Regions from separate parts of the Pantoea phytobeneficialis genome, predicted to be linked through region 1. Evidence: predicted binding sites of a transcription regulator. Region 1 holds the regulator's gene; each other region holds the start of a gene.

What was found. The regulator CRP, encoded in region 1, controls carbon source genes, mostly activating them, when cyclic AMP is high. The targets are predictions, from matches to a motif close to ATGTGANNNNNNTCACAT.
Region 2: the regulator CRP is predicted to act here: its motif matches at 4,590-4,607, upstream of mlc (sugar metabolism global transcriptional regulator Mlc).
Region 3: the regulator CRP is predicted to act here: its motif matches at 3,746-3,763, upstream of CTZ24_RS03580 (glycoside-pentoside-hexuronide (GPH):cation symporter).
Region 4: the regulator CRP is predicted to act here: its motif matches at 2,932-2,949, upstream of CTZ24_RS25910 (PTS sugar transporter subunit IIB).

The regions. Positions count from the first base shown of each region.
Region 1 is NZ_CP024636.1:3,986,841-3,994,081, forward strand. Features, by position in the region: gene CTZ24_RS18595 (phosphoribulokinase) at 1-427, shown strand, start outside; gene CTZ24_RS18600 (OsmC family protein) at 475-879, opposite strand; gene crp (cAMP-activated global transcriptional regulator CRP) at 1,182-1,814, shown strand; gene CTZ24_RS18610 (YccS/YhfK family putative transporter) at 1,873-3,948, shown strand; gene argD (bifunctional acetylornithine/succinyldiaminopimelate transaminase) at 3,950-5,170, opposite strand; gene CTZ24_RS18620 (aminodeoxychorismate synthase component II) at 5,258-5,833, opposite strand; gene CTZ24_RS18625 (putative adenosine monophosphate-protein transferase Fic) at 5,875-6,468, opposite strand; gene CTZ24_RS18630 (YhfG family protein) at 6,458-6,628, opposite strand; gene ppiA (peptidylprolyl isomerase A) at 6,728-7,241, opposite strand, start outside.
Region 2 is NZ_CP024636.1:2,209,634-2,216,874, reverse strand. Features, by position in the region: gene CTZ24_RS10330 (sugar transporter) at 1-1,048, opposite strand, end outside; gene cybB (cytochrome b561) at 1,241-1,783, opposite strand; gene CTZ24_RS10320 (hypothetical protein) at 1,895-2,146, opposite strand; gene ynfM (multidrug efflux MFS transporter YnfM/SxtP(Kp)) at 2,313-3,569, opposite strand; gene CTZ24_RS10310 (LysR family transcriptional regulator) at 3,664-4,560, shown strand; gene mlc (sugar metabolism global transcriptional regulator Mlc) at 4,696-5,913, shown strand; gene bioD (dethiobiotin synthase) at 6,018-6,719, shown strand; gene CTZ24_RS10295 (nucleobase:cation symporter-2 family protein) at 6,898-7,241, shown strand, end outside.
Region 3 is NZ_CP024636.1:805,278-812,518, reverse strand. Features, by position in the region: gene aceE (pyruvate dehydrogenase (acetyl-transferring), homodimeric type) at 1-945, opposite strand, end outside; gene pdhR (pyruvate dehydrogenase complex transcriptional repressor PdhR) at 1,073-1,837, opposite strand; gene aroP (aromatic amino acid transporter AroP) at 2,342-3,697, shown strand; gene CTZ24_RS03580 (glycoside-pentoside-hexuronide (GPH):cation symporter) at 3,870-5,282, shown strand; gene CTZ24_RS03575 (glycoside hydrolase family 43 protein) at 5,279-6,238, shown strand; gene ampE (beta-lactamase regulator AmpE) at 6,220-7,074, opposite strand; gene ampD (1,6-anhydro-N-acetylmuramyl-L-alanine amidase AmpD) at 7,091-7,241, opposite strand, start outside.
Region 4 is NZ_CP024640.1:105,455-112,695, reverse strand. Features, by position in the region: gene CTZ24_RS25920 (glycoside hydrolase family 1 protein) at 1-1,192, opposite strand, end outside; gene CTZ24_RS25915 (PTS sugar transporter subunit IIC) at 1,173-2,519, opposite strand; gene CTZ24_RS25910 (PTS sugar transporter subunit IIB) at 2,530-2,847, opposite strand; gene CTZ24_RS25905 (LacI family DNA-binding transcriptional regulator) at 3,182-4,123, shown strand; gene CTZ24_RS25900 (M24 family metallopeptidase) at 4,149-5,534, shown strand; gene CTZ24_RS25895 (beta-glucoside-specific PTS transporter subunit IIABC) at 5,885-7,241, shown strand, end outside.

The DNA.
Region 1 (7,241 bases):
CTTATTGGTAGGTGTGGTACCGATCGTCAACCTTGAGTGGATTCAAAAGCTGATTCGCGACACCAGCGAGCGCGGCCATTCACGCGAAGCGGTGATGGATTCGGTGGTGCGTTCGATGGAAGATTACATCAACTTCATCACCCCGCAGTTCTCACGCACCCATATCAACTTCCAGCGCGTACCCACCGTCGATACGTCTAACCCGTTTGCTGCGCGTGAAATTCCATCACTTGATGAAAGCTTTGTGGTGATCCATTTCCGTGGTCTGGAAGGTATTGCCTTCCCCTATCTGCTGGCGATGATTCAGGATTCCTTTATCTCGCATATGAACACCCTGGTGGTGCCCGGCGGCAAAATGGGTCTGGCGATGGAGCTGATTATGACGCCGCTGGTGCAGCGACTGATTGAAGGCAAACGCATCGAATAATCAAACATAACCGTAACGGCGCGATTTATCGCGCCGTTACGACCGGGCTAGAGTTCAATAACCTCGTAGCTGTGGGTGATTTCTACCCCTTTGCCCAGCATAATCGCTACCGAGCAATATTTTTCAGCCGACAGATCAACCGCCCGCGCCACTGCTTTATCGCCCAGCGCTTTGCCGGTAACAATAAAATGCAGGTTGATATGTGTGAAAATGCGTGGCGCTTCTTCACGACGTTCCGAGGTCAGTTTGACCTCACAATCCTTCACATCATTGCGCCCTTTTTGCAGGATCGACACGACGTCAATCGCGCTGCAACCGCCTGCCGCCATCAGCACCATCTCCATCGGGCTCGGTGCTTTGTCGCCCGAATTGCCATCCATTAATATCTGGTGACCTGATGAGGATTCTCCGAGAAAGGTAAGCCCTTCCACCCATTTAACCCGTGCCTGCATTATTCTTTCTCCTGAATAGGCTGATTTGCCGCCAGAGTACGCTTTCACCTGAGAAACAGCAATCCAGACTAATCGCCCTTTTGCTGAAGCGAGACAACAGAAGACAGCTAGCAAAAGCTGTGCTACAAACAGAGCTGAAAATATTTTCGTCGCAATAGACGAAGGCGGGAAGAATCAGAAGCCTGGCTTAAGAGTCCACCCGAATAATTTTCCTTAACAGGAAGCGCTCTACGATTTCACCGCCTGACAGGGAAAACTGCCCCCTGTGTTTTGGGCACGATTACAACAGAGGATAATAGCGAATGGTTCTCGGCAAACCGCAAACAGACCCTACACTCGAATGGTTCCTGTCCCATTGCCATATTCACAAATATCCATCCAAAAGCACCCTGATTCATCAGGGTGAGAAAGCGGAAACGCTCTACTACATCGTGAAAGGTGCCGTTGCGGTGCTGATCAAGGATGAAGAAGGCAAAGAGATGATTCTCTCCTACCTCAATCAGGGGGATTTCATCGGCGAGCTTGGCCTGTTTGAAGAAGGTCAGGAACGTAGTGCCTGGGTACGAGCCAAAACTGCCTGCGAAGTGGCTGAAATTTCCTACAAAAAATTCCGTCAGCTGATTCAGGTAAACCCGGATATTTTAATGCGTCTTTCGGCGCAGATGGCGCGTCGCCTACAGGTGACATCAGAAAAAGTGGGCAACCTTGCCTTCCTTGATGTGACCGGTCGCATTGCGCAGACGCTGCTCAATCTGGCCAAACAGCCCGATGCCATGACCCACCCGGACGGGATGCAGATCAAAATCACCCGTCAGGAAATTGGTCAGATCGTCGGATGCTCACGCGAGACAGTTGGCCGTATTCTGAAAATGCTGGAAGATCAAAACCTGATCTCCGCACATGGTAAAACCATCGTCGTTTACGGCACCCGCTAATTTCTTCTCACCCACGGCGTGATGGCAGCATCACGCCGTTTTTGTCTGCGATGAGCTGATGTGGCGTCGAATCATCTATCATCCCGAAGTGAACTATGCCCTGCGGCAAACGCTGGTGCTGTGCCTGCCCGTGGCCCTCGGCTGGCTGTTTGGCGACCTGCAAAAAGGCTTGCTGTTCTCCTTAGTGCCCGCCTGTTGCAACATCGCCGGTCTTGATACGCCCCATAAACGCTTTTTTAAACGCCTGATTATTGGCGGTTCCCTGTTTGCGACCGGCAGCTTTCTGATCCAGTGGCTGACGGATTATCACGTCCCCCTGCCGCTGATTCTGCTGGTGCTGCCACTATTAGTGGGCGTGACGGGTGAGATCAGCCCGTTGCATGGCCGCTTGTTACCCGCCACGCTGATTGCCTCCATCTTTACCCTGAGCCTGGTGGGACGTATGCCGATCTGGGTGCCTCCGCTGCTCTATATCGGCGGGACCTTGTGGTATGGGTTGTTCAACTGGTTCTGGTTTTGGCTGTGGAAAGAGCAGCCGATGCGCGAGTCGCTGAGCCTGCTGTACCGTGAGCTGGCGGATTATTGCGATGCCAAATATACCCTGTTGACGCAGCTGACCGACCCGGAGAAAGCGCTGCCGCCGTTGCTGGCACGCCAGCAAAAAGCGGTAGATCTGATCACCACCTGCTACCAGCAAATGCATATGCTGTCGGCCAGCCGCGATAACAGCCATAAACGCCTGACGCGTGCCTTTCAGGTGGCACTCGATTTGCAGGAACATATCTCCGTCAGCCTGCATCAGCCGGAAGAAGTGCAAAAGCTGGTGGAGCAGAGCCATGCTGAAGCGGTGATTCGCTGGAATGCCAAGACCATCTCCGCCCGTCTGCGCTTGCTGGCCGATGCCATTTTGTATCACCAGCTGCCGGAACGGTTTCAAATGGATAAGCAGCTGGGTGCGCTGGAAAAAATTGCCCGCCAGCACCCGGACAATCCGGTGGGGAATTTCTGCCTGTATCACTTCAGCCGCATTGCGCGCGTGCTGCGCACCCAGAAACCGCTGTATACCCGTGATCTGATGGCCGATCGCCAACGGCGTCTGCCGTTTTTTCCGGCGCTGCGCAGCTATCTGTCGCTGAAATCCCCCGCCTTACGCACCGCTGCACGTTTTGCCGTGATGCTGATGTTTGGTAGCGCGCTGGCGCTGTTCTTCAACATCCCCAAACCTTACTGGATTCTGATGACCACCATGTTCGTCAGCCAGAATGGCTACAGCGCCACTCGGGTAAGAATTCAACACCGAGCGCTCGGCACCTTTGCCGGGCTGTTGATTGCTGCCGCCTCGTTACGCTTTGACGTACCGGAATCCATCACCCTGTTGTTTATGCTGGCGATCACCCTCGCCAGCTATCTGGTGACACGTAAATATTACGGCTGGTCAATGATTGGCTTTACGGTGACGGCGGTGTATTCGCTCCAGTTGCTGTCACTGAATGGCGCGCAGTTCCTGCTGCCACGCATGATGGATACGCTAATGGGATGTCTGATTGCCTTTGGCGGCATGATTTGGCTGTGGCCGCAGTGGCAGAGCGGCTTACTGCGTAAGAATGCGCACGATGCGCTGGAAGCCGACCAGGAAGCGATGCAATTATTGCTCGGACCGGAGCAGTCACCGGAGAAACTGGCGTATCAGCGCATCAAGGTCAACCAGGCGCATAACGCCATGTTTAACTCGCTGAATCAGGCGATGACCGAGCCGGGCTTCAATTCGCAGTACCTGAAAGATATGCGGCTCTGGGTGACGCACAGTCAGTTTATTGTCGAACACATCAACGCCATGACTATCCTGGCACGCGAACATACCATGCTGACGCCTAAGTTGGCGGAAAGGTATCTGCAATCCTGTGAGATCGCGCTGCAACGCTGTCAGCAGCGGCTGGAGCATGATGGCCCCGGTAACGACAGCAATATTCTGGAAGCACCGGAAAACATCAATGAGGGGGCGGTAACGATTGTCGAGCAGCATGTGAAGCGCATTCTGCAACACCTGAACGTGATGCACACCATCTCTTCTCTGGCATGGAGCCAGCGACCACATCATGGCCGCTGGCTGACCGGACTACGGGTGAAAAACTGAGTTACGCCGCCAGCACCTTCTCGATAGCCACTGCGAACCGCGCCATACCCTCTTCGATATCGGTCGGTTCAATCACCAGTGACGGTACAAAACGGATCACATCATTGCCAGCAGTCAGGATCATCAGACCTTCGGCGGCAGCGGCATGCAGAATGTCACGCGCCTTGCTGGCATGCTGCGGCTTCAATGCCGCACCGATCAACAGACCTTTGCCACGAATATCCGTGAACAGGTCAAATTTGCTATCCAACGCTTTCAAGGCTTCCACAAACTGCTGACGGCGTGATTCAACACCGTCCAGCACGTCAGGGGTGTTGATGATGTCGAGCGCCGTTTCGGCAATCGCACAGGCCAGCGGGTTGCCGCCGTAAGTGGTGCCATGCACGCCGGGAGCCATCACCGAGGCGATTTCATTGGTGGTCAGCATCGCGCTTACCGGGAAGCCGCCGCCCAGCGCTTTCGCGGTGGTGATGATATCCGGGGTGATGCCGTAGTGTTCGTAAGCGAACAGCTTGCCGCTACGGCCCATGCCGCTCTGCACTTCGTCCAACACCAGCAGCGCGTTGTGCTCATCACACAAGGCACGCAGGCCCTGCATAAACTCAGGAGTGGCAGGCATCACACCGCCTTCGCCCTGAATCGGTTCGACCACGATGGCGCAGGTGTGATCGTCGATCACCGCTTTTACCGCCGCCAGATCGTTGAAGGGAACATGCACGATATCAGCCGGTTTCGGGCCAAAGCCGTCGGAGTATTTCGGCTGACCACCCACTGATACGGTAAACAGCGTGCGCCCGTGGAAAGCGTTATGGAAGGCGATGATTTTGCTTTTGAACGGACTGTGTTTTTTGCAGGCGTAGTAGCGCGCCAGCTTAAACGCGGCTTCGTTAGCTTCGGCACCGGAGTTACCAAAGAACACGCGATCAGCAAAGGTCGCGGCAATCAGTTTACTCGCCAGACGCAACGCCGGTTCATTGGTGAACACATTGCTGGTGTGCCACAGGGTTTCCCCCTGGGTTTTCAGTGTCTCCACCAGCGCCGGATGGCAGTGGCCCAGCGCAGTCACCGCGATGCCGCCAGAGAAATCGATATATTCTTTGCCCTGTTGATCCCAGACTCGGCTGCCCTTGCCTTTTACCGGCACAAACTGCGCTGGTGCATAAACAGGCAAAATAACGTTATCGAACGTTTCCCGGGTTACCGCTAGCTTTTCTGCTGCCATTGCCTACCTCATCGGATTATTTGTTGAGCTGACGTGAAATTATAATCACAAAATATGCATAAAAAATCACACAAAGGCAAACACAACTTAAGTCTTCAGGAAATTCGCCAGAAGCTGATGGCCCTGCTCGCTGAGGATGCTTTCCGGGTGAAATTGCACCCCCTCGAGTGGCAGCGTTTTATGGCGGAATCCCATGATCTCATCCGGTTCACCATCACGCAGGCTCCAGGCGGTAATTTCGAACTCTTCAGGGAGGGTCGCGCGCGCCACAATCAGCGAATGGTAACGGGTGACGTTGAGCGGATTATTTAACCCACGAAAGACACCGCTGTCGTTATGGCGAATCGCCGACGTTTTGCCGTGCATCACCTGACGCGCGCGTACCACCTGCGCGCCATACACCTGGGCAATGGCCTGATGGCCAAGGCATACGCCAAGGATCGGTAAGCGGCCAGCAAAACGGCGGATCGCCGCCAACGAGATGCCGGACTGATCCGGAGTGCAGGGGCCAGGCGAAATCACCAGATGAGTGAGCGGTAGCGCCTCCATTTCGTCGAGGGTGATGGCATCGTTGCGCACCACCCTGACGTCAGCACCCAATTGGCAAAAGTATTGGTAGAGATTCCAGGTGAAGGAGTCGTAATTATCGATTAACAGCAGCATAGCGCCCTCAGGCAGGTCAAACCGCCGCTATTCTACGCATTTTAGCGGGCGGGGCTTACCACTTTTGCAAACTGCGCACTGAGCAGAGTTAAATCGCCACCTACCGCCTCGCGAATCGCCGCACGCCAGCTATCACGGTCCAGTTTATCCCACGTCAGCAAATAGCCTGCGTGCAACGCCAGTTGCTCGAAGAAGATGCGTTGTGCGCGGCCATTCCCGGCCCGGAACGGATGCAGCACATAAATCTCGCAGTAGTAATGTGCCAGACGCCTGACAAATTCATCCTGCGCCAGATGGCTCAACCCGTCTTCATCCGCCAGTGCACTCATCAGGTTGTTACCCTCTTTCTCGATGTAGGCGCAGTGACAATATGGCGTCTCGTCGCTCCAGATATCTACCGTGCGCAGCTCACCGGCCCAACTGTAGAGATCCTGAAACAGGGTGCGATGAATATGACACAGCCATGGCATCCCCCTGCGCTGCGGCCCCAACTCCAGGGTGGCAAGCCGTGCCGCGCTGAACGCCAGTTCGGCTTTACGCAATTGGGCGCTGTCGTGAATATCCAGGCGATTCTTCAGCACGCTGTCGTTATGCCACAGATAGGGATCGCGTACCGCCAGTGAGTTATCCGCCATATTGCCTCCTTAACGAGGTCAGCCGTTCGTCGGCCTGTTCAAGCGTGATGGCCGGTTCGCTCAGCATATAGCCCGCCAGACGGCAGCTGGCCTGATAGCTGGCAGCACGGCGCTGTTGCCACAGCGTGGCTTTCTGTTTGTCGGTCAGTTTGCTGGTCATAGAGCCTCCGGCAAGCAATTTGCCCTAAGTATAAGCAGCAAATATTCGCTTTGCCGGAGAGCGGCAGGAGGCGCCATCGCAAAATGGCGCGCAAAAAAATCAGGGCAGAACTTTGGCGGAGAGGATAACGATCGGTTTTGACGGCACATTCTGGTACGGACCCACATCTTTGGTCGGCACCTGAGAAATCTTATCGGCCACGTCCATTCCTTTCACAACTTTACCAAATACGGCATAGCCAAAATCACGCTGTCCGTGATCAAGGAAGGCGTTGTCGGTAACGTTAATAAAGAACTGGCTGGTTGCGCTGTCTTTCTCCGCAGTACGCGCCATCGCGATGGTGCCGCGCAGGTTACGCAGGCCGTTATCTGCCTCGTTTTTGATTGGCGCGTTGGTTTGCTTCTGCTGCATATCCGTGGTGAAACCGCCCCCCTGCACCATGAAGCCAGGGATCACGCGATGGAAAATGGTGTTGTTGTAGAAACCATTGTTGACGTAATCAACAAAGTTTTTCACCGACACCGGGGCTTTCTGGTTATTCAGTTCGAGTTCGATATTACCCGCAGAGGTGGTGAGCAGAACGTGAGTATCGCCTTTTGCCGCCAGGGCAGAA
Region 2 (7,241 bases), 1.8 Mb from region 1:
CACCCGCACCGATGCCGATGTTATAAATACCGGACATCAGTGACATAGCAACGTCGGTTGCGTCCGGTGCCAGCGACAGCACACGCACCTGCATTGCCAGACCAATCATCATCATCGCCATGCCCCAGAAAATACACAGGGTTGTAATCGCGGCAGGGCGCACGGCGGCAAAAATCAGCAGACCCATGCATAAGGTGATCACCGCAATCGCAGCAATCAGCAGCGCCGAAGGATATTTATTGCCGAGGGTGCTGAACAGCACGCTGCCGATAATTCCTGCCGATCCAAACAGCAGCAGCAACAGCGTGGTGAAGTTTTCCCCGGCGTTCGCCACCACCTGCATAAAGGGTTCAATGTAGCTGTAGGCGGTGTAATGCGCTGTCACCACTACCGTGACCAACACATACATGCTGACCAGCGCCGGGCGGCGAAACAGCATCGGCACGCTGCTGAGTGACCCGGTATGCTCGCTGGGCAGGCGTGGCAGAATACGTGCCAGCAGCACCAGCAGAACCAGCGCAGACAAACCAATCATGCCGAAGGTGGTTCGCCAGCCGAGATACTGGCCGACAACACGACCAATCGGCACGCCCAGCACCATCGCCAGCGCCGTACCGGTCGCCAGCATACTGAGCGCCTGGGTTTTCTTACCTGCCGGCGCGACACGAATGGCCAGCGAGGCGGTAATTGACCAGAACACCGCATGTGCCAGCGCGATACCAATGCGGGAGATAACCAGCGAGGTGAAATCCCAGGCGACCGAGGAGAGCACATGGCTGGCGATAAACAACACAAACAGAATCGACAGCAGCAGACGACGCTCAATATTGCGCGTCAGCAGCATCAGCGGCAGCGACAGCAGCGCCACCACCCAAGCGTAAATGGTCAGCATGATGCCGACATCTGCCGTTCTCATCCCATAACTGGCGGCGATATCTGACAGTAAGCCGACCGGCACAAACTCGGTGGTATTGAAGACAAAAGCGGCGATGGCCAGCAACACGACGCGTAGCCAGGCCGTTTTACGGGAGACGGTTGTTGATTGCATGAAATTCAGATCAGTCAGGCAGCAAATGAGGGGCGAAAGGCCCGATGTAAAGTGACCTTTGTCACAAATTATGCCTATTGTGGAGGATTAATACGCTGAGGGAAACCATCTAACCGTATTTTATTGCTGAATATTTTTTATCACCGACGCCCAGGTTGATAGCCTGGGGTTATCGTCAGAACCATCGCGCCGCTACGGGTTGCGCTTGCGCGCAGGCATCATGCGGATCAGCGTGTTGTCCTTCAGAATATAGTGATGCAGCAGTGCGGCGACGGCATGCAGGCCAATCAGCCAGTAGCCGAGCGGTGCCAGGGTTTCATGCCAGCCAATCAAGGTATCGGCGAGGTCAAAATTCGGTGTGCTGCTCACCGGCATCGACAAGCCAAATACCTGCCAGGGACGACCATTGAGATATTTCGAGGCAACGCCGAGAGTCGGTAACGCCAGAAACAGCGCGTACAGCAGGAAATGCATCAGATGGGCGAGCATATGCTGCCAGCGTGGTGGTGCGGGATTGATATCAGGCGATGTATGACGATGACGTAATGCGGCACGCACCAGCATCAGCACCCACACCGATACGCCACAGCTAAAGTGCGTCATGATCATCAGGCTGCGCGCAACCGTACCGCGGGCCGCCAGACCTCGTAGCTCAATGGTGGTATAGGCAACAGCGATTAATAACAAGGTCAACCAGTGGAGGGCGATTTGCGACGTTGCGTATTTTTCCCGCATGAGCGTTCTACCTGAAGCAATATTATTGGTGTCTAACATAGCGAAATGCCACAGGAAAACTTAACAAAATGGCGCAACGTCGCGGGCCGTATCAGACTGGGAATATCAGAGTCAGACCATGTGTTTTAGCGCCACGCTATTCTGTGTGGTCAGGTTTTTTTTTACCGTAATTGGGCAACAATGTTCACAGCCCAGTGCAGAAGGATAAAACTTGCGCGCCTGTTGAATGGCAGCGTTAGCGGTATAAAAAGTGCCAAGAAAGCGCCTTGCGGCGTCGGGAGGAAGGAAAGGGCAACCCGTTGCATGTACCACATGATTGTCGTTATAGCCGGCGTATTTATCGACGTAATAGTAAAGTTCCATTTGGCTTCCTCGTTGCTGTGAAAGAAAAAATCCAACTATTTTTGGAATAGAATAAATTATAGCTAGCGATTGCTATTTTGTTTTCACTGGCACTGAAAGTTTGCCGACAGGTGTGATTACGCGAGGGGAAACGGGGCACAGTGGCCCCGCATACTGATGGAGAGAATTACAATTGGCGGCACTGCAAACGCCAGCCGACCAGCAAGGCCAGCACCAGCAACACGCTGATAAAAGCGGTCACACCGCCCCAGCCAAAACTGTGCCAGAACACGCCACCTAACGTACCGGCAACGCTGGAACCCACATAATAACTGAAGAGATAGAGCGACGAGGCCTGGCCTTTTGCCCGACGGGCGCGTGGGCCGATCCATCCGCTGGCAACCGAGTGGGCGGCAAAAAATCCGGCGGTAAACAGCATCATACCCGGCAGGATGATCCACAAGGTATTGAACGCCGTCAGCAGCAGGCCGCACAGCATGATCGCCGTGGCGGTAATCATCACCGGCCCCCGGCCAAAGCGACTGGTCATGGCTCCGGCTTTGGGTGAACTCCAGGACCCGGTCAGATACACCACCGACAACAAACCGACCACGGCCTGGCTGAGAAACCACGGCGCACTCAGCAGGCGATAACCAATGTAGTTAAACAGGGTGACAAATGCGCCCATCAGCAGGAAACCTTCGGCGAACAGCAGCGGCAGGCCTTTGTCACGCCAGTGCAGACGGAAGTTAATCAGCAAATTATGCGGACGTAATGAAGCCGGACGGAAATGACGGGAAGCCGGCAGGATTTTCCAGAACATCAGCGCCGATGCCAGCGAAAAACAGCCGATCACACCAATGGCGATGCGCCACGAGAAGAGGTCGGTCAATACCCCGGTCAGCAGACGACCGCTCATGCCACCAATCGAGTTGCCGCTGATATACAGGCCCATGGAAAAGGCGATCACTCGCGGATGAATCTCTTCACTCAGGTAGGTCATGCCCACCGCGGCGACCCCACTCAACGACAAACCAATCAGCGCACGCATCAACAGAATGCCGTGCCAGCTGGTCATCATGGCGGAAATCACGGTGCATAACGCAGCGAGCATCAATGCGGTGACCATCACCGACTTACGACCAATAGCGTCGGAGAGCGGCCCGGTGACCAGCAAACCCAGCGCCATCAGGCCGGTGGATAACGACAGCGAGATGCTGCTGGCCGCAGGCGAAACGCCAAACTGCTGGGAGAGCACCGGCAGAATCGGCTGGACACAATACAACAAGGCAAAAGTGGCAAGACCAGCCGAGAACAGGGCAAGGGTAACACGCATAAATTGCGGCGAACCGCGTTCAATCCATGTTACTGACGCTGGAGCAGAAGCAGGCACGACGGACACTTCGTCCTCATCGAGTGTCACCGCCTGAGAAGAGCGACTCACGGAAAATCCTCAAATTTCAAAAGGTATTGCTATCGTAGGAAAGTGATAATAGGTTGTACAATATATTAATAATCTCGAATGAGACGTTTAAAATATGAATGTCGAACTCCGTCATCTTCGCTATTTCATTGCAGTGGCTGAAGAGCTGCATTTTGGTCGCGCGGCCCTCCGCCTCAATATTTCGCAACCGCCACTCAGCCAACAGATTCAGCAACTGGAACAGGAAATTGGCGCGCAACTGTTCACCCGCACCAATCGCAGCGTGCAGATCACCGCCGCCGGGCAGCAATTTTTGCAGGATGCGCGTGGGATTTTGCTTCAGGTCGAACAGGCGGCCAGCCGTGCGGCGCGGCTCCATAACGGTCAGGAAGGGGAACTGCGCATTGGTTTCACCTCCTCAGCACCCTTTACCGGGCTGGTATCCGATGCACTCTACCATTTCCGCCAGCGCTGGCCGGCCGTGCATATCCAGATGCAGGAGATTAACACCCGACAACAACTGGCACCGCTGCACGAAGGGCGTCTCGATCTTGGTGTGATGCGTAATACGCCGTTACCGAGTGATTTGCAGCATCAGCTGTTGCTGCGCGAACCCTTGTGTGCAGTGGTGCACTGGGCGCATCCACTGGCCGATGCCGAGGCTATCTCGATTCAGGCGTTGGCGAACGAACCTTTTGTCTTTTTCGATCCACTTGGGGGCACCGCCTTATATGGCGAGATCCTGGCGTTGCTGCACCGCTACCAGATCAAACCCTTTATTACCCAGGAAGTCGGGGAAGCGATGACCATCCTCGGCCTGGTCGCTACCGGATTGGGAGTGTCGATTTTACCGGCCTCATTCCGTCGTGCACGGCTCGCCGATGTGGTGTGGTTACCGCTGCATGAGGCTGATGCGTTGTCTGAAGTGTGGCTGGTGTGGTCAGCGACGCGCGAGCCGAGTGCGCAAATGGCAAATATGATGAAGCTGTTACAACGTAACGCTGAAACTTAAGCCAGACGGTGCGAAAACAGCCCGACATTATGTGCGACAAATCACATATCTAATCAAATATTTGGCGCTATCCGCCAATCTGCCGCACCATAGTTGCTATTTATTTAGAAGCGCGAAAATAACCGGGAGCAGGGCGTGAATCTGGACAGTCAACCTGGCCACATTGACCAAATAAAGCAGACCAACGCAGGCGTGGTTTACCGACTGATCGATCATTTCGGCCCGATTTCGCGTATTGAACTGTCCAAACGTGCTCAACTGGCTCCCGCCAGCATCACCAAAATCGTGCGTGAAATGCTGGACGCGCATCTGGTGCAGGAAACCGAGTTTCAGGAGCCTGGCAGCCGTGGCCGTCCGGCTATTGGTCTGGTTCTCGATACCCTTGCCTGGCACTATCTGGCAATCCGCATTCAACCGGGTTACATCACCCTGACATTACGCGATCTCAGCAGTCGCGCCTTACAGGAAGATCGTCTGCCACTGATTGCCAGCCCGGACAAACCGCTGTTGCAGGAGCTACAGGAGCTGGTTGATGCCTTTTTTATTCGCCATCAGAAACAACTTGAACGTCTGACAGCCATCGCCATCACCTTACCCGGCTTGATCAATGCGGCCTCGGGGGTGGTGCATCGTATGCCCGGTTACGCCATTCAGGATATGCCGCTGGGCGAAACCCTGTCGCAACGCACCGGCGTGCCGGTGTTTGTCCAGCACGATATTTCTGCCTGGACGCTGGCCGAATCGCTGTTTGGCGCGTCGCGCGGTGCGCAGGACGTCATCCAGATTGTGATTGATGAAACCGTGGGTGCCGGGGTGATTACTGGCGGGCAGCTGCTGCACAAAAGCGGGCGGGCGCTGGTGGAAATTGGCCATACCCAGATTGATCCCTATGGTCAGCAGTGCTACTGCGGTAATCATGGCTGTCTGGAAACCGTGGCCAGCATCGGTAGCCTGCTCGGCCTGGCAGCGCAGCGTTTACCCGCTCAGCCGGAAAGCCGTTTGCACGGTGTGCCGCTGACCATTGAAGCCCTGTGTCAGGCCGCCCAGGAGGGTGACCGTCTCGCGAGTGATGTGATTGCCGGTGTCGGGCACCATATCGGTCGCATGTTGGCGATGATGGTGAATATCTTCAACCCGCGACAAATTCTTATCGGCTCGCCACTGAATCTGGCCGCCGACGTGCTGTTTCCTGCCGTGAGTAGCACCATCCGTCAGCAGGCGTTACCGGCCTATAGCGATGAAATCCAACTGGCTCCCACCGCGTTTAACGATCCCGGCACATTAGGTGCCGCGGCGTTAGTGAAAGATGCCCTTTATTCCGGTTATCTGCTGATAAAACTGCTTCAGGGCTAATCCGCCCGCCTTAAGTTTGTTCTAACGCAATCTGTCAGGTACGACATTTCCTTAAACTGCTCCTTCGTCACCTCTGGTTCACATCGCTAAACGAAGGAGGAAGGGTGAAAACACTCTTTATCACCGGTACCGACACCGCGGTGGGCAAAACCGTGGTTTCTCGCGCGCTGTTACAGTGCTTTGCACAGAATGGTCAGTGCGCCGTAGGTTATAAACCTATTGCCAAAAGTGCTAAACCCACCCCTGAGGGTTTACGCAACAAAGATGCGCTGCTGTTGCAGCAGGCTTCGGGCCTGGCATTACCTTATGCCGCTATTAACCCCATTACCCTGGAAGAGGATGAAATCAGCACCAGCCCAACGCACCAAATTGATTACCCGTTGCTGAGTAAGGGACTGGCCGCATTGCAGGATCGTTCGCCGCATGTGGTGGTGGAGGGCACAGGCGGCTGGCGCAGCCTGATGAATGATCTGCAACCGCTGTCAAATTGGGTCAAAAAGGAGCAATTACCGGTTGTGCTGGTGGTGGGCATCAAAGAGGGATGCATCAGCCACGCTTTACTGACCGCAGAGGCAGTGGCTCAGGATGGTTTACCGCTGGTCGGTTGGGTGGCAAATCGTATCAACCCTGGCCTTGCGCATTATGCTGAAATCATTGATGTACTGAGTGAAAAACTGCATGCCCCTTTGTTAGGTGAGTTGCCTTACTTACCCCGTGCCGAGCAACGAGAGCTAAGCGGCTATCTCGATCTATCCTTGCTTGCGACGCATGTTGCGCACAACGACAGTGCAAAACCTGCGGCATGATGAAACGAAAAGTGGCAAATGATAATCGGCTGAATCTAAGGTTGCAGATTCAGCCGTATTTTTTTGTTGATTAATCTCTTTTAAATTCAATGATATGTTAAAAATATCACTGAATCTTATTGCTCTGGCGTGATTCATGCATCAGCTGGTCTGATGAATTTACTGCCGGAGCACCGTTATGTCGCACTCAGATGAAAAAGGTTTGCTGTATGGGCTGGAACAACGCATTGGCCCAGCCCCCGCATTTTTTGCCGCACTGCAACATGTGCTGGCAAGCGTGGTGGGCATTATCACGCCACCACTGATTATCGGTTCGGTATTGGGGTTACAGGCTTACATTCCTTATCTGATTAGCATGTCGTTATTGGTTTCAGGCCTGGGAACCTTTATTCAGGCGCGCCGTTTTATGGGTGTCGGTGCCGGGATGATCTGCCTGCAAGGCACCAGTTTTGCGTTTCTTGGCGTGATCTTATCCGGTGGCTTGATGGTGAAAGCACGGGGCGGTTCACCAGAAGACATTAT
Region 3 (7,241 bases), 1.2 Mb from region 1:
CAGCTGGATCAGTTTACCGCTGGTATCTTTCTTCAGCAGCTCATCCCAACGTGCGCCCCAGATCACTTTGATCACGTTCCAGCCAGCACCGGCAAAGATGCCTTCCAGCTCGTTGATGATCTTACCGTTACCGGTGACCGGGCCATCCAGACGTTGCAGGTTACAGTTGATGATGAACACCAGGTTGTCCAGTTTTTCACGGACAGCAATGGTGATCGCACCTTTAGATTCCGGCTCATCCATCTCACCGTCACCCAGGAAGGCGTAAACGGTCTGAGCAGAGGTGTCTTTCAGACCACGATGATCCAGATATTTCAGGAATTTCGCCTGGTAGATCGCATTCAGTGGGCCAAGGCCCATGGATACGGTCGGGAACTGCCAGAATTCCGGCATCAGTTTCGGGTGCGGATAAGAAGAAAGACCGTTGCCATGCACTTCCTGACGGAAGTTGTTCATCTGCTCTTCGGTCAGACGGCCTTCAAGGAACGCACGAGAGTAGATACCCGGAGAGATATGGCCCTGGAAGTAGACCAGATCGCCGCCATCTTTCTCGCTACGCGCACGGAAGAAGTGGTTGAAACACACTTCATAGATAGTCGCGGAAGACTGGAAGGATGAGAGGTGACCACCCAGCTCCAGATCTTTCTTCGACGCACGCAGTACCGACATGATGGCGTTCCAGCGGATTGCGGAACGGATACGACGTTCAAGCGAGGTGTTGCCCGGATAGTCCGGTTCATCTTCAACGGCAATAGAGTTGATGTAGTTGCTCACGGCAGAAGAACCTGCTGCAACTTTTACGCCGCCCTTGCGTGCAGCACTTAATACCTGGTCAATCAGATACTGCGCGCGCTCAACACCTTCTTCACGGATGACCGATTCGATCGCCTGTAGCCAGTCACGAGTTTCGATCGGATCCACGTCATTGTGTAAACGTTCTGACATGGGGTGTATTCCTTATCTGTGTCTAATACGTTGAATTGTCAGGAGCCTGTCTGCTTGTGCTTTGCTTCAGTTCACAGCACAAGAAGACAGGCCCGTCGCTTTTTATCCGCACGTTCGTTGCCGCGCGTTATTCCTTACGTTGCTGTAAACGACGCAGGGAGCGTTCACGACGACTCTGCTCCCGACTTCTATCCAGCAAGATTTCCTCAATGAACGCCAGGTGACGGTGTGATGCCTCGCGTGCTTGTTCTGGCTCACGAGCCACAATCGCCTCAAAAATACTGGCGCGGTGACCGCTCACTTTCGCCAGCATTTCCCGGCGAGCGTAGAGCAATTCAAAATTCTGACGGACGTTTTGTTCCAGCATAGGGCCCATAGAACGCAGCAAATGCAAAAGCACCACATTATGGGCCGCTTCTGTGACAGCGATCTGATACTGCATCACGGCGTCGGCTTCAGCGTCGAGATCGCCGCTGTCCTGGGCCTGCTGGATTTGAACATGGCAGTCGCGAATGCGTTGCAGATCCTCATCCGTACCACGCAACGCCGCGTAATACGCAGCAATGCCTTCCAACGCGTGGCGGGTTTCCAGCAGGTCAAACTGAGATTCCGGATGTTGGGCAAGCAGGCTGACCAGCGGGTCGCTCAGGCTTTGCCAGAGATGCTTTTGAACGAAGGTGCCGCCACCCTGACGGCGCAGCAGCAACCCTTTCGCCTCAAGGCGCTGGATCGCTTCACGAAGAGAAGGACGTGATACATCGAATTGTTTGGCGAGTTCGCGCTCGGGTAGCAGCTTCTCTCCTGGCCGCAGAGTCCCTTCCATAATCAGGGATTCCAGCTGCTGCTCAATGGCATCGGAGAGCTTTGGTTGGCGAATCTTACTGTAAGCCATCGTCCCTTCTTATTGTGACTGACGTCCGGAGTAAATTGGTAATACCAATTGCCAAAAGTTGCCGGTAAAGTAACAAAGTATTCACCTTGTGTCTATATGGCAGCCGTCACACTTCAGGGGATTATCATTGGTTAAATGCGCTAAACGGCTGGGATAAAGACAGAAATAGAGCTGCGGGACGAATTGTTAACAGAATCCGCTTTTACCAAACCTTACACAGGCTTAGCGTATCCCTTCCACACTCACCATAAGGGAAAGCTATTCGTGTTTATTACCAATTCATGTCAGAAATACCGCGTCAGCGCGGCAGTGGATGCTGCTGCTTTTCCAGGCGTCTCTTAGCACAAAAAGCAAAAGCAGGTGCAAAGCGTCGCGCTTATCACTATTCTGGTCGCCAAGGTAGCTCACGTATGCACACAGCACGCCAGATACCGTAAATAAATGAGTACGTTATGTAAAAATAGCCTTACATTGGGCGAAAAATAACAACATCACGAGGTTCGTATGGAACAACAGCATGGCGACACGCTGCACCGCGGCTTGAAAAATCGCCATATTCAGCTGATTGCGCTGGGTGGTGCCGTAGGTACTGGTCTGTTTCTGGGTAGCGCTTCAGTCATCAAATCTGCCGGCCCGGCCGTTATTCTGGGCTATGCAATTGCCGGATTTATTGCCTTTCTGATTATGCGCCAATTGGGCGAAATGGTAGTGGAAGAGCCGGTTGCCGGTAGCTTCAGCCATTTTGCCTACAAATATTGGGGCAACTTCGCCGGTTTTGCCTCTGGCTGGAACTACTGGGTGTTGTATGTACTGGTTGCCATGGCCGAGTTAACCGCCGTGGGTAAATATATCCAGTTCTGGTGGCCCGACTTCCCCACCTGGGCAACCGCCGCCATCTTCTTTGTCGCGATTAACGCCATCAACCTGACCAACGTGAAAGTGTTTGGTGAGATGGAGTTCTGGTTTGCCATCATCAAAGTCGTTGCGGTCATCGGTATGATCCTGTTTGGCGGTTGGCTGCTGTTCAGCGGCAATGGCGGCCCGCAGGCGACCGTCAGCAACCTGTGGAACCAGGGTGGCTTCCTGCCGAATGGCTTTGGTGGGTTGGTGATGATGATGGCGATCATTATGTTCTCGTTTGGCGGTCTGGAGCTGGTGGGGATCACCGCTGCGGAAGCCGACAACCCGGAGCAAAGCATCCCTAAAGCGACCAACCAGGTGCTGTGGCGTATTCTGATTTTCTATATCGGCTCACTGGCGGTGCTGCTGTCGCTGCTGCCGTGGACTCGCGTCACCGCTGATACCAGCCCGTTTGTACTGATTTTCCACGAACTGGGTGATGCGCTGGTGGCGAATGCACTCAACGTGGTGATCCTGACGGCGGCACTGTCGGTGTATAACAGCTGCGTTTACTGTAACAGCCGCATGTTGTTCGGCCTGGCGCAGCAGGGCAATGCCCCGAAAGCCCTGTTGAAAGTCGATAAACGCGGTGTACCGGTGGCAACCATTCTGGTGTCTGCGGTAGCAACTGCCCTCTGCGTGCTGATTAACTACCTGATGCCTGGCGAAGCCTTCGGCCTGTTGATGTCCCTGGTGGTTTCGGCGCTGGTGATTAACTGGGCGATGATCAGCCTCGCTCACCTGAAATTCCGTAAGAAGAAAGACCAGCAGGGCGTTACCACGCGTTTCCGCGCCATCCTTTACCCGCTGGGTAACTGGATCTGCCTGGTGTTCCTCGCCGGTATTCTGGTGATTATGGCGATTACTCCCGGCATGGCGATTTCTGTCTGGCTGATTCCGGTTTGGCTGGTAGTACTGGCTATCGGCTACGCGATTAAAAACAAAGCGCAGCAAGCGTAAATCTGCCCACTCTGCCCGTCCTTGATCGGCGGGCAGAGATCTTCCTTCTTTAGATCTTCCTCACACTTTTTTCCGCCCAGGTGTTTTGTCCATCATCCTGACCAAATGGTCCCCGCCAGATTGCTGATTTTCCGCTAATAATTTTCCCACTGGTTATTACTGGAGAACAACAATGAAAGGAACCGCGCTCTCATTTCGGGAAAAGCTGGGATACGGCATGGGCGATGCCGGATGTAACATGATTGGCGGGGCCATCATGCTCTTCCTTAACTATTTCTATACCGATGTGTTTGGCCTCGCACCGGCGCTGGTCGGCACCTTATTGCTTTCCGTGCGGGTACTGGATGCGGTGACAGACCCGATTATGGGTGCCATTGCCGATCGCACGCAAAGCCGCTGGGGCCGTTTCCGCCCCTGGCTGCTGTGGATCTCCGTCCCTTATGTTCTGTTTAGCGTGTTGATGTTCACCACTCCGGACTGGAGCTATGAAAACAAGGTCATCTGGGCCTTTGTTACTTACTTTTTGATGTCATTAACCTACACCGCCATCAATATTCCTTACTGCTCGCTGGGTGGCGTCATCACGAATGATCCGGGTGAACGCGTCTCCTGCCAGTCATACCGTTTTGTCATGGTCGGGGTTGCCACATTGATTTTGTCCCTGTCGCTGTTGCCAATGGCCGAGTGGTTTGGCGGCGACAACAAAGCGCGTGGTTATCAGATGGCGATGAGCGTGCTGGCACTGATTGGCCTGGCGATGTTTCTGTTCTGCTTTGCCACAGTACGTGAGCGTATCCGCCCGGCGGTACCCACCAATGATGATTTGAAAAACGACCTGCGTGACGTGTGGAAAAATGACCAGTGGGTACGCATTCTGCTGCTGACATTCTGCAACGTCTGCCCGGGTTTTATCCGCATGGCCGCTACCATGTATTACGTCACCTGGGTAATGGGTCAGTCGACCCATTTTGCCACCTTATTTATCAGCCTGGGCGTCATTGGCATGATGCTGGGCAGCACGCTGGCAAAAGTGCTGACCGATCGCTGGTGCAAATTAAAAGTGTTTTTCTGGACGAACATCGCCCTGGCGCTGTTTTCCTCTGGTTTCTACTGGATCAACCCGCATGCCACTCTGAGCGTGGTGATCGCCTACTTCCTGCTGAATATCCTGCATCAAATTCCTTCACCGCTGCACTGGTCGCTGATGGCCGATGTTGATGATTATGGTGAGTGGAAAACCGGCAAACGCATTACCGGCATGAGCTTCTCTGGCAACCTGTTTTTCCTCAAAGTCGGTCTGGCCGTCGCCGGGGCGATGGTCGGTTTCCTGCTCTCCATCTATGGCTATGATGCCGGGGCGAAACAACAATCAGACCAGGCAATCAACGGCATTATGCTGCTATTCACCGTTATTCCTGGCGTTGGTTATCTGATCACCGCCGGTGTCGTCCGTCTGCTGAAAGTGGATCGAAAATTGATGCGTACCATTCAGGACGATCTGGCGTTGCGCCGCGCGAACTTTCGCGATCTGCAAACATCACGTCCCTCCTCTGCCGCCGTTATCGAACCCGGAGAAATTAAATGAGTCATTCCTGGCCTAATCCCTTTATCACGCAACGTGCTGATCCTTTTATTCTCCGTCATGACAACGGATATTACTTTGTCGCGTCAGTGCCTGAATATGATCGTCTGGAAATACGTTATGCAGCCACGCTGGCAGCACTGCCCGAGGCTGAACCGGTTGTGGTTTGGCACAAACCGGACACGGGACCGTTTAGTGCACTGATTTGGGCACCCGAGCTGCATCATATCAACGGCCAGTGGGTGATCTATTTTGCTGCTGCCCCCACGCGTGAAATTAAAGATGGCTTGTTCCAGCACCGCATGTACGCGTTGGTTTGTAGCGATGTTGACCCGCTGACCGGCCACTGGCAGCCGGTGCGTCGGGTGCATACGCCGTTAGACAGCTTCTCACTCGACGCTACGCATTTTGTTCATCAGGGAAGAAACTGGTATCTGTGGGCGCAGAAAGATCCCGCTATCCCAGGTAACTCGAATCTTTATCTCGCTGAATTGCTTAATCCCTGGACGCTGAAAGGCACGCCACAGATGCTGAGCCGCCCGGAGTATGAATGGGAATGCGCCGGATTTAGCGTGAACGAAGGTCCGGCGGTGATTCGTCATGGTAAGCGGTTGTTTGTCACCTACTCCGCCAGCGCGACGGATGAAAACTATTGTCTGGGAATTCTCAGCATTGATGCGGATGCCGACCCACTGCAAGCAGCCGCGTGGCAAAAATCAGCGCGCCCGGTCTTCAACACCAGTTGGGACAATCATCAATACGGACCAGGCCACAATAGCTTTACCGTCGACGAACAAGGGAAGGATGTACTGGTTTATCACGCGCGTAACTACACGGAAATTGAGGGCGATCCGTTATGGGATCCTAATCGCCATACGCGGTTGAAATACTTTGCCTGGCGTGAGGACGGCACACCGGATTTTGGTGTGCCGCCCGCCGATCACACCAGCGTACCGTAGATGGTCAACAGCGCTACCACCACCACCAGCACCAGGGAAATGCGTTTTGCCAGCGCAACAGCCACGCGCGGGGTTTCCACTTTATCAACATGGGGATCCCGCGCCAGGGAGAACTGCGCCAGACTGGTCAACACCTGATATTGCGAGCGATGCCAGTCAGTCAGCGAGGCGAACCAGGCGGGCAACGCTCGCTCACCATGCCCCAGTAACGCGTAGGCAACGCCTGCAAGACGTACCGGAATCCAGTCCAGCAGATGTAGAATGCGGTCAACACCTGATTGCGCGCGTTCCAGCGGAGTATGATGCTTTGCCAGCCAGCTTTGCCAGGCTCGCAGAAAGGCGTAGCCCACCAGCAGCACTGGCCCGTAAGGACCGCCCACCACGAACCAGAACAGCGGGGCCAGATAAAATCGGAAGTTAATCCAGATCAGCGCGTTCTGAAGCTCACGCAGAAATTCGCGCTCGCTGCACTCAACCGGCACCCCGTGAATCAGCGTCAGCTCTGCCGCCATCGCCTGATGCGCCGCCTGGTCATCGTGACTCGCCGCTTTCAGATAAGTGTGATAATGCAGGCGTACCGAACCTGCGCCAATACACAGCAATCCCACGACAATCCAGAACAACAGCTGCACCACACCAAAAAGCAACCCTTTCAGGCTCCAGACCAGCAGCCAGACAATCAGCATGGCGATAATTGTCATCACCAGAGTGCGAAGCAGCGAAAAATGCCGACGACCACGAAACAATGGCTCCAGCCGATGATCCAGCTGCCAGTGCTCACCCAGCTTAAACAATCGTTCCCAACCTAAAACCAATAACAAGCTAAACAACGTCATACCTGCTCCTGCTGATTCAGGGATTCTCCCGCTTTAAGGCATGTTTATAGCGTACCCAGTCAAATGCCGGTCCCGGATCGGTTTTACGTTCCGGCGCAATATCACTGTGTCCGGTGATACGTTCCGCTGTCAGCGGATAGTGTTGCATCAATAGCTCGGTTACCTGT
Region 4 (7,241 bases), on a different contig from region 1:
GCAGCCACTTCAGGTGATCGGAGATAAAATCGATACGGTATTGGTCGTTAATCTGCCCGTCTTGCGCAAAACGCTGCTCGTTTTCCACCCCCATGCCATTCTCGGAAATAAAACAGCGTGGGTTGCCGTAATTCACTCGCAGATTGGTGAGAATGTCATAGATGCCCGGCGGGTAGATTTCCCAGCCACGATACGGATTCATGGTGCGTCCCGGCATTTCATAATGGTCAAAGAACCACTCCGGCATAAAGGGGGCCGCCGGGTTGACCGCATTTTCGCGGCATTTAACCCGCCGAGGTTGATAGTAATTGATACCCAACAGGTCGATTTTTCCTGCCGCGATCAGGGCGCTGTCCCCCGGCAGGCACGCCGGTAATTGATCGTACTGCTTCAGCAACGCCACCAGATCTGGCGGATACTCCCCCAGCAGCACCGGATCGAGAAAGCTGCGATTAAACAGCAGATCCGCATGATGCGCGGCGGTAAGGTCGGCAGGGTGTTGAGAACGGGGGTACGACGGTGTCAGGTTAAGAATCACGCCGATCTCGCCGCGATAGTCCCCGGCGCGATACGCACTCACCGCCGCAGCGTGGGCCAGTACGGTGTGATACGCCACCGTAGCGGCCCGGCGAAAATCGACCACATTGGGATAGTGGAAATCATAAAGATAGCCACCTTCCACCGGCACGATCGGCTCGTTAAAGGTGAACCAGTGCAGCACCCGATCGCCGAACAGGTCAAAACAGACCTGCGCATAGCGACCAAACGCTGTCACCACGTCACGGCTCTCCCAACCGCCTTTCTCCTGCATCGCCAGCGGCATATCGAAATGAAACAACGTCAGGAACGGCGTGATGCCCTGCGCCAGTAACTCATCAATCACGCAGTTGTAAAACGCCACCGCTTCCGCATTTACCTCACCCGTGCCATCCGGTATCAGCCGCGACCAACTGATGGAGGTACGAAAACTGTTGTGATTAAGTTGCTTAAGTAAGGCAATATCCTGCTGCCAGTGCTGGTAAAAGGTCGAAGTGTGCTGTGGCCCGACCTGCTGATGAAAACGCCACGGTTGTTGTGCAAACCAGTGGTCCCAGGTAGTGGCGCTTTTTCCGCCGCTATCGCTGGCACCTTCTGTTTGCAGGGCCGAACTGGCACTGCCCCACCAAAAATTCTCAGGAAACTGATACTTCATTACGTTTCTCTCCGGATTGAGTTGTCGCCGCCTGTTCCTGGGCTTTTTGTTCTTCAGATTTCATCAGGGAACGCTCATACGCACGCAGAAAAGGCAGGTACATCAGGGCTGACATCACCATGCAAATCAGGCACATCACCACCGGACTGATCGCCCAGTTGGCAGCCCAGGATGCACCAATTGGTGCCGGTGTGGTCCAGGGCGTGAGCGACACCACCTGGGCCAGCCAGCCCATCCTGGTGGCGGTCCAGGCGAGGATGGCATTAACCATCGGTACGCAGACAAAGGGGATAAACATCATCGGATTCATAATGATCGGCGCGCCGAACATTATCGGTTCATTGATGTTGAAGAAGCTCGGCACGATACCCATTTTGCCAATGGTGCGCAGATGGGTGGTGCGGCTGCGCAACAGCAGGAAAGCCAGCGGTAAGGTGGAACCCACACCCCCGATCAACAGGTAATGATCCCAGAATCCCTGAAGGTAGATGTGCGGCAACGCGGTGCCCGCCGCCAGCGCCGCCTGGTTAGCGGAGAGGTTAGCCATCCAGAATGGGTTCATAATCCCGGTGACGATCAAGGCTCCGTGAATACCGGCAAACCAGAACAACTGACAAAGCAGCACCGACAACAAGATCGCTGGCAGCGAGTCAGACGCCGACACCAGCGGCTCAAGCAGATGCATAATCGCTTCGGGAATAATCATCCCGGTCTGCGCCTGGATAAACAGATTGAGCGGGTGCAGCGTGCCAATGATCACCACCACCGGGATCAGGATTTCAAAAGAACGAGCCACACCGGTTGGGACTTCTTTGGGTAAGCGGATGGTGATGTTGTTGTGCTTCAGCCAGGCGTAAACCCGCGTCGAATAAATCGCGGTGATCAACGCGGTAAATATCCCCTGCCCGGATAAATAGGCTGTGGAGATAGTACCGTTGGAGTAAGGTGCGGCCACCAGCAGAAACGCCATAAAGGCCAGCAACCCCGACATGACCGGATCGAGCGAGAACTGCCGCCCGAGGCTTGCGCCAATCCCCACCGAGATAAAAAAGGTCATGACCCCCATGCTGAGGTAAAACGGCAACATCAGTTGCTCACGGTAAGTCGCGGAAAAATCCAGCCAGGCACGGGCAAAGCCGTTGGTGGTGGTGGCCGAGAATGGCGGGAAGATAAATACCAGCATGAAAGAACCGATAATCATAAACGGCAGCGCGGCAGTAAAGCCGTCGCGGATCGCTATGATGTATTTCTGTTGCCCGAGACGTCCGGCCAGCGGCGTGATCGCTTTTTCGATAACGCCAATCATCGACTGATATAACGAACTCATACCATCACCTTTATTCGTGAGCCGCCTCAATAAGCGAAAGCGCGAAATCCAGCACTTTGTCGCCGCGCTGCATACCGTAGTCCATCATCTCGATTGGCTGGACAGGGATCCCGGCGCTTGCCGCTTTGTCGGCCAGCGTTTTCAGCATGTATTTCACCTGAGGTCCCAGCAGCACCACCTGATAACGCGCAAACTGTTCGTCAAATTCGGTCACGCCATACGCATCAATTTCAACGGCCAGACCGCGTTCCTGCGCCACTTCTTTCATTTTGCGTACCAGCATGCTGGTGGACATCCCCGCCGAACAACACAACATAATCCTGATCATCGTCATCCATCCTTAAAGCTATGCCTCAATGTGGTTACGATTGGATATCATACGGAAACCGGTTTCCATGAAAGGTTGAACGAAGTGTGACCCGCATCAATTTCTGATGAATCGGCGCTTTTTTTATTAGATTCGCATCACAAAACATCATTATTTCAACCCATAACGGCGCGATTTATCGCGCGTCATTTTGGCATAGTTAAAAAACCGCGCGATAAATCGTGCCGCTACGGGATGGTGATTTTGCGCAAAAATGGAAAACCGGTTTCCAAGAATAAGGGAAGTCGTTATACTTCTGCTGGCTAAAGTTTGCTCAGGGTTTCCGGGGAGAAAGATGTCTACGATCAACGATGTATCGCGCTTAGCTGGGGTGTCAAAAGCCACAGTTTCTCGGGTGTTGAGTGGTTCGCGCGGAGTGAAGGAAGCCAGCCGTCAGGCAGTGCTCAAAGCGGTTGACGAACTCAAGTATCGACCTAACGTTATTGCTCAGTCACTCTTCAGTCAGTCTACCGGTTGTATTGGCGTCATCTGCGCCCAGGAAAACATCAACCAAACTACCGGCTACCTGTATGCGCTGGAAAAACAACTCAGCCAGCACCAGAAACATCTCCTGTTACGCTTCGCCAACAACAAAGCCGATGTGTTACATGCGCTCGATGAACTGAGCTGTGGCCTGTGCGATGACGTGCTGATCATTGGCGCGCGCTTCCCGCTCGATATCCAGGATGACAATGTGATTCTGGTCGATTGTGCCGAAACTGACTGGCCCAACAGCATCCAGTTTGACCACGGTTTTGCCGCTGAGACCGCCTGTAACTATCTGATCAGCCAGGGTAAGCGCCAGATTGCTTTGATCTATCCCGAGGCCGGTAACGCAGGCGAGCAGGTACTGAGTGGTTATAAGCTCGCACTGGAAAATAACCTCCTGCCCTATAATCGTAATCTGGTGTTTATGGATACGCCCTCTTCATCGGTCGCGCTTCAGGTGCTGCTCAACAATGCCAGTACCCTGAATTTTACTGCGTTGTTGACGGCCAACGACCAGGAAGCACAACAGGTTATTACCCAGCTACAGGCCTTTAATAAATCGGTGCCGGGCGACATTATGGTGTTCAGCCTGGCCGGTTCAGTCCATTTACCGGGCATTCCCACCATTCCGGCCATTGAGTATTCACTGGATGCGATGGCAGCCAGAATTGTTGGTTGGCTGACGAGAAAGACGCAAGATATGTTGGGTTCCTGTACGTTACGCGGAAACTTAATCATTCCGCGCTGACACCACCGGAGTGAGGAGACGGATAATGACGCAGCAGTATGAATACAGGCTCACCCGCATACCGGCACCGCCGACGTTTACGGATGCGCGCTCCGTAATCATCCCGGATGCCGTGATGCAGCAACGTCTCGCTGCACTCCTTCAGCGCATGAACGCACAACAACTGGATTACCTGGTCATTTACGCGGATAAAGAACATGGCGGAAACTTTGAGTATCTCGCCGGTTTTATCCCACGTTTTGAGGAAGCCCTGCTGGTGGTCAGTGCGGGCGGCTCTCTCAGCTACATCATGGGCAATGAGAACCTCAAGCTGGTGCCGTTTGCCCGCAACCCCGGCACCTGCCTGCACGCCCCGATTTTCTCCCTGCCAAATCAACCGATGGATGGCGACCAACCGCTACACAAGCTGCTGGCAAGCTGTGGTATCGGCACCATGAGCCGCACCGGGATCGTCGGCTGGAAATTGTTCGCCGATCTCGCGCTGTTTGATGTCCCGGCATTTGTCGCCGATGCAGTATTTCAGGCTTCCGGTGGCAAACAACGTATCAGCAACGCGACCGGGTTGTTTATCTCCCCGCACGACGGGGTGCGTATCCGTAACCGCGCGGCTGAAGTCGCCTTCTATGAATACGGTGCCAATCTGGCATCGGGCAGCCTGCTCAACGCGCTGGATGCGGTGGAAATCGGCCTGAGTGAAAAAGCCATTGGACAACGGCTGGCCGCCGCAGGACAACCGAACAATGTCATCAGTATCGCCGCCACCGGTGACCGTTTCAGCCATGCCACTCTTTATCCCCGCGACAAATTGATCGCGCTGGGCGACCGCTTTTCCCTGACGGTCGGTTACAAAGGCGGGCTGAGCAGCAGAGCCGCGTATGTGGTGACCTGCGCTGACGATCTCCCTGCGCAAGTGGCGGATTACCTCACACGCGTGGCGGTGCCCTACTACCACACGGTGGTCAGTTGGCTGGAGCGTCTCAAATGCGGCATCACCGGCGGTGAACTGTATCAGACGGTAGAGAATGTGTTGCCGAAGGAGCGCTGGCACTGGCATCTGAATCCTGGGCATCTGGTGGCCGATGAAGAGTGGCTGTGCTCACCCGTCAGTGCAGGGTCCAGCGCGGTGTTAAGCAGTGGCATGTTATTGCAGATCGATATCATCCCTTCAGTGCCGGGTTACGCAGGATGCAGCATCGAAGATACGGTGGCGCTGGCAGATGCACAGCTGCAACAAGAGATTGCGGCGAGCTACCCGCAAGTCTGGCAGCGGATGCAGGCACGGCGGCGCTATGTCGAACAGGTGCTGCATATCCGGCTGCATCAGGATGTGTTGTTGCTGTCGAATACGGTAGGTTATTTGCGCCCCTGGCTGCTGGATAAGACTCAGGCGCTGGTGAAGGCGGCAACCTGAATCCGAACGATTTTCCTATTACCCACACCGTCTGTGGTAGGCGTTTTTAGCCGCAGACGTGCGCTGCCCCCGTCTGAATTATCATATTTTCATATAGATGAAGATGATTTCTCGGTGATCTCCTGTCCGATGCGCTGAGAAATAATTGCGCAGCTTCACAATTTTTATTATTAGTAATTGCCAATGTTGCAGAGCGTGCTGAATACTCCCGCCGCAACATCCACATACGTTTTATTGCGGCGTGCTACTGCTTCGGCAGGCAAGACCAAAATAAAAATGCCAGCTCCAGTCTTTTCTGGAGTGCATTTTTGTTTTGGTCTTTTTTTTTGCCTTAACGAAAAGGGAAAATGATGAGTCATAACGAGTTAGCTGATGAAATCCTGCGTCTGGTCAACGGAGGCGATAACATCCGTACCCTGACACACTGTGCCACCCGACTGCGGATGGAGTTCAACGATCGTGCTGCGGTCAACAGCGAGCAGATTGAAAAATTACCCGGCGTGATCAGCGTGGTGGAACGCGGTGGACAGTTCCAGATTGTGGTGGGTAACGATGTACAACGGGTATTCCGCGTACTGGAAAAAGCCACCAGCGGCAACAAACCCACGACCACGCCCCAGGCCAAACAAGAGCGTGGCGGTATCGTTTCTCAAATCATCAGCGTGATCTCCACCACCTTCACCCCGGTGATCCCGGCGATTACCGGGGCCGGGATGATTAAAGCGCTGCTGGCGATCTGCAAACTCACCGGCGTGATGAACGAGAGCAGCCCAACGTGGCAGTTGCTGAATATCATCTCCGACGCAGCGTTTTTCTTCCTGCCGGTGCTGCTTGCCTATGGCGCGGCATTGAAATTCGAATGTAACGCGATTCTGGCGATGACCATTGCCGGCGCGCTGCTGCATCCGGATCTGGGTAAAATGCTCGCCAGCGGCAAGCCGGTGGATTTCCTCGGTTTGCCGTTCCAGCTGGCGGATTATGCCGGTTCGGTACTGCCCATCATCCTTACCGTCTGGTTGATGTCGTACATCGAACGTTTTGCTGAACGTGTCTCACCGTCAATCATCAAGTTTTTCGTCAAACCGATGATTATCCTGCTGGTCACCGCACCGCTGGCGCTGGTGGTGGTCGGCCCGCTGGGCATCTGGCTGAATGATGTCGTTGCCTCCGGCGCGGTGATTATTGACCGTCATGCCAGTTGGCTGATCCCGATGCTGATGGGTGGCTTGCAACCGTTCCTGGTGATTACCGGCACCGCCTGGGCGATGACGCCAATCGCCACCGGTCAACTGAGCAAGAACGGTTTTGAAATGATTAACGGCCCCGGCATGCTGGCTTCTAACATCGCGCAAGGCGCAGCGACCCTTTGCGTAGCGCTGAAAACCCGCAACAAAAACCTGCGTCAGCTCGCGTCTTCCGCTGGCTTCACCGCGTTGCTGGGCATTACCGAACCTTCGCTGTATGGCGTGACCCTTAAGTTAAAACGACCGCTGATCGCGGCGATGATTGGTGGCGGCTGTGCCGGTATCTATGCCGGGTTAAGTGGCCTGGTCCGTTATGCGTTCGTCTCCCCCGGACTGGCCGCGCTGCCTGCCTTTATTGGGGCTAACCCGATGAACATCGTTCATGCCTTGATCACCTGTGTGATTGCGATCGTGGTCACCTTCGCCCTCACCTGGATACTGGGTTTTGACGATATCCCTGATG